3 regions of the Micromonospora sp. NPDC127501 genome follow, and region 1 is predicted to be linked to each of the others. Evidence: riboswitches for the same ligand, from Rfam matches in the RefSeq annotation. Region 1 holds a riboswitch; each other region holds the start of a gene.

Evidence for each region. Region 1 has a riboswitch for cobalamin ahead of ABTW72_RS20305 (ribonucleoside-diphosphate reductase subunit alpha). Riboswitches for the same ligand answer to the same signal wherever they lie in the genome.
Region 2: another riboswitch for cobalamin. It lies ahead of ABTW72_RS04795 (ABC transporter substrate-binding protein); the one in region 1 lies ahead of ABTW72_RS20305 (ribonucleoside-diphosphate reductase subunit alpha).
Region 3: another riboswitch for cobalamin. It lies ahead of cobN (cobaltochelatase subunit CobN); the one in region 1 lies ahead of ABTW72_RS20305 (ribonucleoside-diphosphate reductase subunit alpha).

The regions. Positions count from the first base shown of each region.
Region 1 covers NZ_JBEORJ010000008.1:258,563-261,836, forward strand. Annotated here, with positions in the region: gene ABTW72_RS20300 (enolase C-terminal domain-like protein) at 1-1,142, opposite strand, end outside; cobalamin riboswitch at 1,573-1,789, shown strand; gene ABTW72_RS20305 (ribonucleoside-diphosphate reductase subunit alpha) at 1,983-3,274, shown strand, end outside.
Region 2 covers NZ_JBEORJ010000002.1:179,736-183,009, reverse strand. Annotated here, with positions in the region: gene ABTW72_RS04800 (M14 family metallopeptidase) at 1-1,520, shown strand, start outside; cobalamin riboswitch at 1,655-1,796, shown strand; gene ABTW72_RS04795 (ABC transporter substrate-binding protein) at 1,887-2,816, shown strand; gene ABTW72_RS04790 (FecCD family ABC transporter permease) at 3,061-3,274, shown strand, end outside.
Region 3 covers NZ_JBEORJ010000012.1:207,430-210,703, reverse strand. Annotated here, with positions in the region: gene cobN (cobaltochelatase subunit CobN) at 1-2,113, opposite strand, end outside; cobalamin riboswitch at 2,372-2,548, opposite strand; gene ABTW72_RS25780 (hypothetical protein) at 2,902-3,237, opposite strand.

The DNA of each region.
Region 1 (3,274 bases):
GTGAGGTCCCCCGAGATCGCGACGTAGTCGAGCACCGACACGTGTTGGACCATCTCGCACAGCCCGACACCGCCGGCGTGCGGGCACACCGGGACGTCGAACTTCGCGGCGAGCAGCAGCACGGCGACGATCTCGTTGATGCTGGCCAACCGGCCGGTGTCCAGCTGGCAGAAGTCGATGGCCTCGGCCTGGAACAGCTGCTTGAACATCACCCGGTTGTGGCAGTGTTCGCCGGTGGCGACGCCGATCGGAGCGACGGCGCGGCGGACGGCCGCGTGACCCAGGATGTCGTCGGGGCTGGTCGGCTCCTCGATCCACAGTGGCTTGAACTGGGCGAGGGCGGTGACCCACTCGATGGCCTGGCCGACGTCCCACACCTGGTTGGCGTCGATCATCAGGTTGCGATCCGGCCCGAGGATCTCCCGCGCGATCGCGCATCGGCGGATGTCGTCGTCGAGGTTGGCGCCCACCTTGAGCTTGACGTAGCCGTAGCCGGTGTCCACCGCTTCCTGACACAGCCGGCGCAGCTTGTCGTCGCCGTAGCCGAGCCAACCCGCCGAGGTGGTGTAGGCGGGGTAGCCGGTCCGGTCGAGCTCGGCGAGACGGGCGGCCTTCGTGCCCTCCTTGGCCCGCAGGATGGCCAGTGCCTCGTCCCGGGTCAGCGCGTCGGACAGGTAGCGCAGGTCCGCGATGTCGACGAGTTGCTCGGGGGACATGTCGACGAGCAGCCGCCACAGAGGCTTGTCGGCGAGCCGGGCGACCAGGTCCCACGACGCGTTCAACACGGCCGCCAGGGACAGGTGGACGACGCCCTTCTCCGGACCGAGCCAGCGCAGTTGGGAGTCGGAGGTGAGGAGGCGGTAGACCGCGCCCATGTCCGCTGCCATCGTCGCCACGTCCAGGCCCACCAGAAGCTGTGCCTGGTGGACTGCCGCCGCCGCGACGATGTCGTTGCCTCGACCGATCGTGAAGGTCAGGCCGTGACCCGCGAGAGGCGCGCCCACGCCGTCGACGCCGTCGGTGTGCAGGACGACGTAGGCCGCCGAGTAGTCGCCGTCCTTGTTCATGGCGTCTGACCCGTCAGCGGTCAGGGAGGTGGGGAAGCGGACGTCTTCGACGGTGACGGCAGTGATCTGCGGCATGCGCTCCTCGCCCGGCTAGGCTAAAGATCAGATGATCACTGGGAGTATACGGAGGGCCGCTCCAGCGCGTCAACGATGTCGATCACCGCAGGCCCACAGACATATGATGTTTGCCCTGCCGGGTTGATCCGCCTTGCCGTCCATCGTGCCGGTTGGCGGGCGGCGATGACGCGGGTGGCGGTCCGTGGAGATCGGATGTTCCGCCCCCTTCGGAGCATTGACGGGAGCCTATTGGTGCGAGCCTGCGCCGCCATGGCCTCGATATGTCACATCTTTGTCGACTGTCGACACCGACGCGGAGAGCCCGTCTCCGGTGCCCGGCGTCGGTCTGCGTGGCGTGGTCGGCCGGGGTGGTGACGGTGGTCACCGAGACGGTGCCGACACGCCCGAGACCGACATGTGGGGTGTGACAACGACTGCGTCCCTATATATGGTGTCGAGCGCAGCTGGTTCGGCCGCTCATCCAGGGTGGTCGAGGCAACAGGGAACCCGGTGGAAATCCGGGACTGTCCCGCAGCGGTGAGTGGGAACGACCGCCGTCAACAGCACTGGGCCACCGATCGGCCTGGGAAGCGACGGCCAGTAGGAGACCGGCGACACCGGTCGTGCCCGCGAGTCCGAAGACCTGCCAGCGCGCCGCGTACCCGCACCCGGGTGGGCGGCGGTCCGAGGCCGCGTGGGACGGCTGACGCCACCTGACCCCACGCCGGGCTGGCGTGGCGTCCGTCGGTGTCTGTCTCCTCGCGTCCGGGCCACCAGGTCTCGAACTCCGAGGAGCGAGTGGTGACAGTCACCGAGGTAGTCCCGGCCAGCGGCGACGCGACAGTGCGGCGCACGCCGATGCAGGTCCGCAAGCGCGACGGCGGCACCGAACCCGTGGACGTGAACAAGATCGTCCGAGCGGTCGAGCGGTGGGCCGACGACCTGACCGACGTGGACCCGATGCGGGTGGCCACCCGCACCATCAGCGGCCTCTACGACGGCGCGACCACCGCCGAACTGGACCGGCTGTCCATCCAGACCGCCGCCGAGATGATCGGTGAGGAGCCGCAGTACTCGCGCCTCGCCGCGCGGCTGCTGGCCGGCTACGTCGACAAGGAGGTGCGTCGACAGGGCGTCACCTCGTTCAGCGCGGCGATCCGGGTCGGCCACGCCGAGGGCCTGATCGGTGACGACACCGCCGCGTTCGTCGCCGCACACGCCGCGACCCTCGACCACGTCATCGACCCGAACGGCGACCGCCGGTTCGAGTACTTCGGCCTGCGCACCGTGTACGACCGCTACCTGCTGCGCCACCCCACCAGCCGACTCGTGCTGGAGACCCCGCAGTACTGGCTGCTGCGGGTGGCCTGCGGGCTCTCCCGGACGGCCGACGAGGCGGTCGACTTCTACCGGCTGATGTCCAGCCTGGCCTACCTGCCCAGCTCACCGACCTTGTTCAACTCCGGCACCCGGCACACCCAGATGTCCTCCTGCTACCTGGTCGACTCCCCGCTCGACGAGCTGGACTCGATCTACCAGCGGTACGCCCAGGTCGCCAACCTGTCCAAGTTCGCCGGTGGCATCGGCATCGCGTACTCCCGGGTCCGCTCCCGCGGAGCGCTGATCCGGGGCACCAACGGGCAGTCCAACGGGATCGTGCCGTGGCTGCGCACGCTGGACGCGAGCGTCGCCGCGGTGAACCAGGGTGGCCGGCGCAAGGGCGCGGCCTGCGTCTATCTGGAGCCGTGGCACCCGGACATCGAGGAGTTCCTGCAACTGCGGGACAACACCGGCGAGGACGCCCGACGTACCCACAACCTCAACCTGGCCAACTGGATCCCGGACGAGTTCATGCGCCGGGTCGAGGCCGACGAGCTGTGGTCGCTGTTCGACCCGCACGAGGTGCCCGAGCTGCCCGACCTGTGGGGGGAGCGGTTCGACGCCGCGTACCGGGAGGCCGAGGCACAGGAACGCTACGTGCGGCAGGTCCCGGCACGGGAGCTGTACGGGAAGATGATGCGGACCCTCGCCCAGACCGGCAACGGCTGGATGACCTTCAAGGACGCCGCCAACCGGCTCTGCAACCAGACCGCCGAGCCGGGCAACGTGGTGCACCTGTCGAACCTCTGCACCGAGATCGTCGAGGTGTC
Region 2 (3,274 bases), on a different contig from region 1:
CCGACTCGAACTACCACGACTACGCGGAACTGACCGCCGTCGTGAACCAGGTCGTCGCCGACCACCCGGCGATCGCCCGCAAGATCAGCATCGGTTCCTCGTACGAGGGCCGCGACCTGATGGCCGTGAAGATCTCCGACAACGTCGGCACCGACGAGAACGAGCCGGAGATCCTGTTCAACTCCCAGCAGCACGCCCGTGAGCACCTGACCGTCGAGATGGCGATCTACCTGCTCAACCTCTTCACCGACAGCTACGGCAGCGACTCCCGGATCACCAACATCGTCAACGGCCGGGAGCTCTGGATCGTGCCGACGGTCAACCCGGACGGCAGCGAGTACGACATCGCCACCGGGTCGTACCGGTCCTGGCGCAAGAACCGGCAGCCCAACAGCGGCTCGTCCAACGTCGGCACCGACCTGAACCGCAACTGGTCCTACAACTGGGGATGCTGCGGCGGCTCGTCCGGCAGCACCTCGTCGGAAACCTACCGGGGGCCGTCGGCGTTCTCCGCGCCCGAGACACAGGCGCTGCGCAACTTCGTCAACGGCCGGGTGGTCGGCGGGGTGCAGCAGATCAAGGCCAACATCGACTTCCACACGTACTCGCAGCTGGTGCTCTGGCCGTACGGCTACACCACTGCGAACACCGCGACCGGGATGAACGCCGACCAGTACAACACCTTCGCCACCATCGGTCAGCAGATGGCGGCCACCAACGGCTACACCCCGGAACAGTCCAGCGACCTCTACATCACCGATGGAGACAGCCTCGACTGGATGTGGGCCACCCACAACATCTGGGCGTACACCTTCGAGATGTACCCGGGCTCGTCCGGTGGCGGCGGCTTCTACCCGCCCGATGAGGTGATCCCGGCGCAGACCTCACGCAACCGGGAGGCGGTGCTGATCCTCAGCGAGTACGCCGACTGCCCGTATCGGGCCATCGGCAAGCAGGCGCAGTACTGCGGCGGCGGTGGCGGCACCACGGTCTGGTCGGACACCTTCGAGACCGCCACCGGCTGGACCATCAACCCGGGCGGCACCGACACCGCCACCCTCGGCGCGTTCGAGCGGGGCACCGCCCAGGCGACCACGTCCTCCGGAGCCAAGCAGCTCACCCCGTACGCCGGGTCCAACGACCTGGTCACCGGCCGGCTCGCCGGCTCGGCGGCCGGTGACTACGACCTCGACGGCGGCGTGACCAGTGCCCGGTCCCCGGCGGTGACCCTGCCGTCGTCCGGCACGCTGACCCTCTCGCTCGCCTGGTACCTGGCCCACGGCTCGAACGCCTCGTCGGCGGACTACCTGCGGGTGAGCGTGGTGCACAACGGCGGCACCACGGCGCTGCTCACCCAGGCCGGCGCGGCCAGCAACCGCAACGGGACTTGGGCGGTCGCCAACCTCAACCTCACCCCGTACGCCGGCCAGTCGGTCCGCGTGCTCGTCGAGGCTGCGGACGCGTCCGGGGCCAGCCTGGTCGAGGCGGCTGTGGACAACGTCACCATCACGTCCTCCTGATCGGGTGGGGCCCCGTCCCGCCCCGGCGGGGCCCCACCACCCGTTCCGAAACCTCAGGATCTCGGACATATGCCTCCCCGCCCCGCGTGGTGCGGGTGTCCGAGGTATCGACGGCTGCCGACCAGCCCTTGATCGATCCGGCACGTCCTGGCGGTGCGCTACCGTCTTAGCGACCAGTCCGCAGCGAAGCCGGTGCGAAACCCGGCGCTGTCCCGCAACTGTGATGCCCCACCGGTAGGTGGGGACGAGCCAGGTCGCCTACGGATCGGTCGCGATACGCGCTCTCGAGGAAGGGCGCCTCGTGGGCGGGCGTACGAAAGTCCCTGTCGGCGAAGCACCACACTCCTCGACCGACAGGAGGCCCCCATGTTCAGACGTACCCCTCGGCTCTTCGCGGCGACCCTCGCGGTCACCGCGCTCGCCCTCGGCGCCTGCGCCGAGAAGGCCGACGACCAGCCGAGCGCCGGCACCGCGGCCGCCGCCTACCCGGTCACGGTCGGCGCGCTCACCCTCGACAAGCGCCCCGAGAAGATCGTCGTGCTGTCGCCCACCGCCACCGAGATGCTCTTCGCGATCGGTGCCGGCCCGCAGGTGACCGCCGTCGACGACCAGTCGAACTACCCGGCCGACGTGCCCAAGACCGACCTCTCCGCCTTCCAGCCGAACGCGGAGGCGATCGCCGGTAAGAACCCTGACCTCGTGGTGCTCTCCGACGACCGCAACAAGATCGTCGAGCAGCTCGGCAAGCTGAAGATCCCGGTGTACCAGACCCCGGCGGCGACCACGCTCGACGACTCGTACCGGCAGATCACCGAGCTGGGCACGCTGACCGGGCACGCGGACCAGGCCACCGACGTCGCCACCCGGATGAAGGACGACATCGCCAAGCTGGTCAAGGACCTGCCGCAGCGCACCGAGAAGCTCACCTACTTCCACGAGCTGGGCCCGGAGCTGTACAGCGCCACCAGCAAGACCTTCATCGGCTCGCTCTACAGTCAGGCCGGCCTGACCAACATCGCCGACCCGGCCGACGCGGACGGCAAGAACTTCGGCTACCCGCAGCTCTCCCAGGAGTTCATCGTCAAGGCCGACCCGGACTTCGTCTTCCTGGCCGATGCGAAGTGCTGCCAGCAGAACGCCGACACGGTCAAGGCCCGCAGTGGCTGGGCCGGCCTCACCGCTGTGAAGAACAACCAGGTCGTCGCCCTGGACGACGACGTCGCCTCCCGCTGGGGCCCGCGGGTCGTGGACCTGCTCCGGGTCATCATCGACGCGGTCGCCAAGGTGCCCGCGTGACCGTCGTCCGTCGGTGACCGGGCCGCGAAAGGTGTCCGATCCGGCACCAACCGGCCGGCCCGCCGAGCCGCCGCCGCCGTCTGAGCGGGCCGAGCCTCCTGCCGAGGCCCGGCCCGCCGGGCTGCCGTCCTCCGGGGGCCGACCCTCGGGCCTGCCGTCCTCCGCGGCCCGGCCCGCCGGGCTGCCGTCCTCTGCGGCCCGGCCCGCCGGGCTGGCGTCCGGGGGTCGGCCCGCCGGCCTGCGCATGCGGTGGTTGGTCGCGGGGTTGGTCGCGGTGCTCGTCGCGCTCGTCGTCGGGGTGTCGCTCGGCCCGGTGAGCCTGCCCCCGGGCAGCGTCGCCGCCGAACTGCTCAACCTGTTCCCCGGGGTGCACCTCGACAGCGGGCTGACCGAGCGTGAGATCGCGATCGTCACCGAGCTGCGCCTGCCCCGGGTGGTGCTGGGCCTGCTCGTCGGCG
Region 3 (3,274 bases), on a different contig from region 1:
CGTCGAGGGAGTACGCGACGGCCAGGGCCTGTCGCAGGCCGGGCAGGGCCCGGGCGCCGCCCCAGATCTGCGGGGCGCGCAGTACCGCGAGGACCAGGTTGACCCGGGGCTCGCCGGTGGGCGCGTCGGCGAGGATGTGCAGCCCGTCGCGGATCTGCACGTCCTTGACCTCGCACAGGTACCCGTCGAGGTGCAGCACGAAGTCGTCGAAGTCGTCCGCGTCGGGCATCGCCTCGGCGTGCAGGTCGTGGTGCAGCTCGGCGGCGCGCACCAGGTCCCAGATCTGGGCCCGCACGGTCGGCACCTTGGCCGGGTCGAGGGCCTGCACTGTCGCGTACTCGTCGAGCAGTTGTTCCAGCTTGGCCAGGTCGCCGTAGGTCTCGGCGCGGGCCATCGGCGGGACCAGATGGTCGACGACCACGGCGTGCGCCCGCCGCTTGGCCTGGGTGCCCTCGCCGGGGTCGTTGACGATGAACGGGTACACCAGCGGCAGGTCGCCGAGGACCGCGTCGGGTGCGCAGTCGGCGGCCAGGCCGAGGCCCTTGCCGGGCAGCCACTCCAGGGTGCCGTGCTTACCGAGGTGCACCACGGCGTCCGCGCCGAAACCGCCGTCCGCGACCGGCGCGGTCAACCAGCGGTACGCGGCCAGGTAGTGGTGGCTGGGCGGCAGGTCCGGGTCGTGGTAGATGGCGATCGGGTTCTCCCCGAAGCCGCGGGGCGGCTGGATCAGCAGCACCACGTTGCCGAAGCGCAGCCCGGCGAGCACGATGTCGCCGCCCTCGGTGTACAGCTCGCCCGGCGGCTCACCCCAGTGCTCCCGCATCCGCTCGCGCAGCTCGGCCGGGACCTCGTCGAACCAGCGCCGGTACGTCGGTCCCGGAATCCGGGCCTCGGCGGCGGCCAACTGGTCCGGGGTGAGCCACTCCACGTCGTGACCACCGGCGGCGATCAGCGCGTGGATCAGCGCGTCGCCGTCGTCGGGCGGTGGCGTGTCACCCAGGTCGTAGCCGGCCTCGGTCAGCGCGGCGAACAGCCGGACCGCCGAGGCCGGGGTGTCCAACCCGACGGCGTTGCCGACCCGGGAGTGCTTGGTGGGGTACGAGCTGAGCACGACGGCGACCCGCTTGTCGGCGTGCGGCACGTACCGCAGTCGGGCGTGGCGCACCGCGATCCCGGCGACCCGGGCGGCCCGCTCGGGATCGGCGGCGTAGACCGAGAGCCCGTCGGCGTCGATCTGCTTGAACGAGAACGGCACGGTGACGATCCGGCCGTCGAACTCGGGGATGGCCACCTGCATGGCGGCGTCCAGTGGGGACAGGCCGGCGTCGCTGTCGGCCCACTGCGCGCGGGTGCTGGTGAGGCAGAGCGCCTGGATGACCGGCACGTCCAGGGCGGCCAGGGCACCGACGTCCCAGGCGTCCTCGTCGCCGCCACCGGAGGCGTCCGCGGCGACCGCGCCGCCGGCCGCGAGCACCGTGACCAGCAGCGCGTCACAGCGGGCGAAGAGCCCGAGCGGGCCGGCGCCCGCGGTCAGCCCCCGCAGCGAGCCGCAGAAGATCGGTAGCGGGTTGGCTCCGGCTTTGTGGACCGCGTCCGCGAGCACGTCGACGAAGTCGGTGTTGCCGGCGAGGGCGTGCGCCCGGTAGAAGACGATTCCCACTGTGGGCCGGTCCGGGTCGGCGGGGTGTTCGCCGTGCACGCCGTACGCCGGGGTGGGCGCGGGTGCGGCGAACCCCTCGCCGGTGAGCAGCACCGTGTCGCAGAGGAACCGGGCCAACTGTCCGAGGTTGTCCGGGCCGCCTTCCACCAGGTACGCCAGCGCCTGGGTGACGACCCCGGACGGCACGGTGGAGATGGCCATCAGCTCCGCGTCGGGCAGCGCCTCGCCGCCGAGCACGACCGTCGGCACGCCGGTGGCGAGCACCGCGGCGAGGCCGTCCGGCCACGCCTGCCGACCGCCGAGCAGGCGTACGACGACGAGGGCGACCCCGTCGAGCAGGGCGGGCACCTCCTCGACGGCGACCCGGGCGGGGTTGGCCAACCGGTAGTCGGCGCCGCTGGCGCGGGCGGCCAGCAGGTCGGTGTCGGCGGTGGACAGCAGCAGGATGCGCACGGCAGGCTCCGGAAAATGACGCCCTGGGCCCTCACGGGGGCGACCGGGGCGATGCGGGTGGGTACGGCGTCAGCCGGTACGACGGCCCGAGCGAACCGGGCACCGATGCAGGCGTCGGGGCCGGTCAGCGCCGGGCGATCAGCTCAGCGGTGCCGGTGGCCGGTGTCCTTGGAATGCACTGCCTGGAGCGCTATACGACGATAATCGTCGATGAATGAGACGCCGTGCGTCATCGGGTCCTCCTCGGGTGTCCACGCCCTGGGGTACGTCCCGACGGCCGAAGTATCCTGGCTTCCGGATCGACGCTCTCCCCCGGCCTTCCAACCGCAGACACACGGCCGTGACTCACGAGGGGGGATCGCTCCCCGGTGACAGTGGCGGGACCGCGTCGGATTCGCACCGACTTCCTTCACTGCCGTCAGGCCGCGAATGCTGCCACACCGCCGCGCCGCCGGTCAACGCGGACCCCACCCCCACCCGACCACGCTCACCACATTGACCTGCGGAAATATCGGCGCGCGGGGGATGCATCTCGCCGCAATGGCGGGCTGGGCGAACTGGTTGATCGGCCCTGCGGACTGGCCCGTGGCAGGGGGCGGAGTGTTCACGCGGCCCCTTTGGAGCTGATGTCGTAGACGATTCAGCCGCCTCGGCTCCCGGTCCGCGCATCGGCTTCAGGTCCGGCCGTACGGCGATATCGCCAACGATTCAGCTCCAAAGGCGCCGAACGACACATGCCCGGGACCGAACACGCCACGCGCGACGACCGACACCGGTCGACGCCCCGATCAGCGGGCGTGGCGTTCCGGGTGGGCCCGGCTCCAGGTCCGCATCCGTTCCGGGTAGCCGGTGCGCGCCGCCTCGTACAGCGGCACCGCGTGCTTGCGGGCGATGGCCCCGGCCGCGCGGGGCGTTCCGGTACGGCGGCGGATCCACTCGCCGTCGTGGGCGATCGCCACCACCGTGGTGTCGGTCGCGGTGGTCTCCGGTTCCAGGTAGAACTCCACCCCGCGACGGGTGGCGACGAACGCCTCCAGCGCCGCGAGGTCGTCGCGGGTCGCCTCCCGGTCCAGCTTCGTCGGGGTCGCCTCGGCACCCCGTGACCGGCGGTTGAACCAGCTCATGCCCGCCCCTCTCCTCGACGTCCCTCCAGTGCAGCAC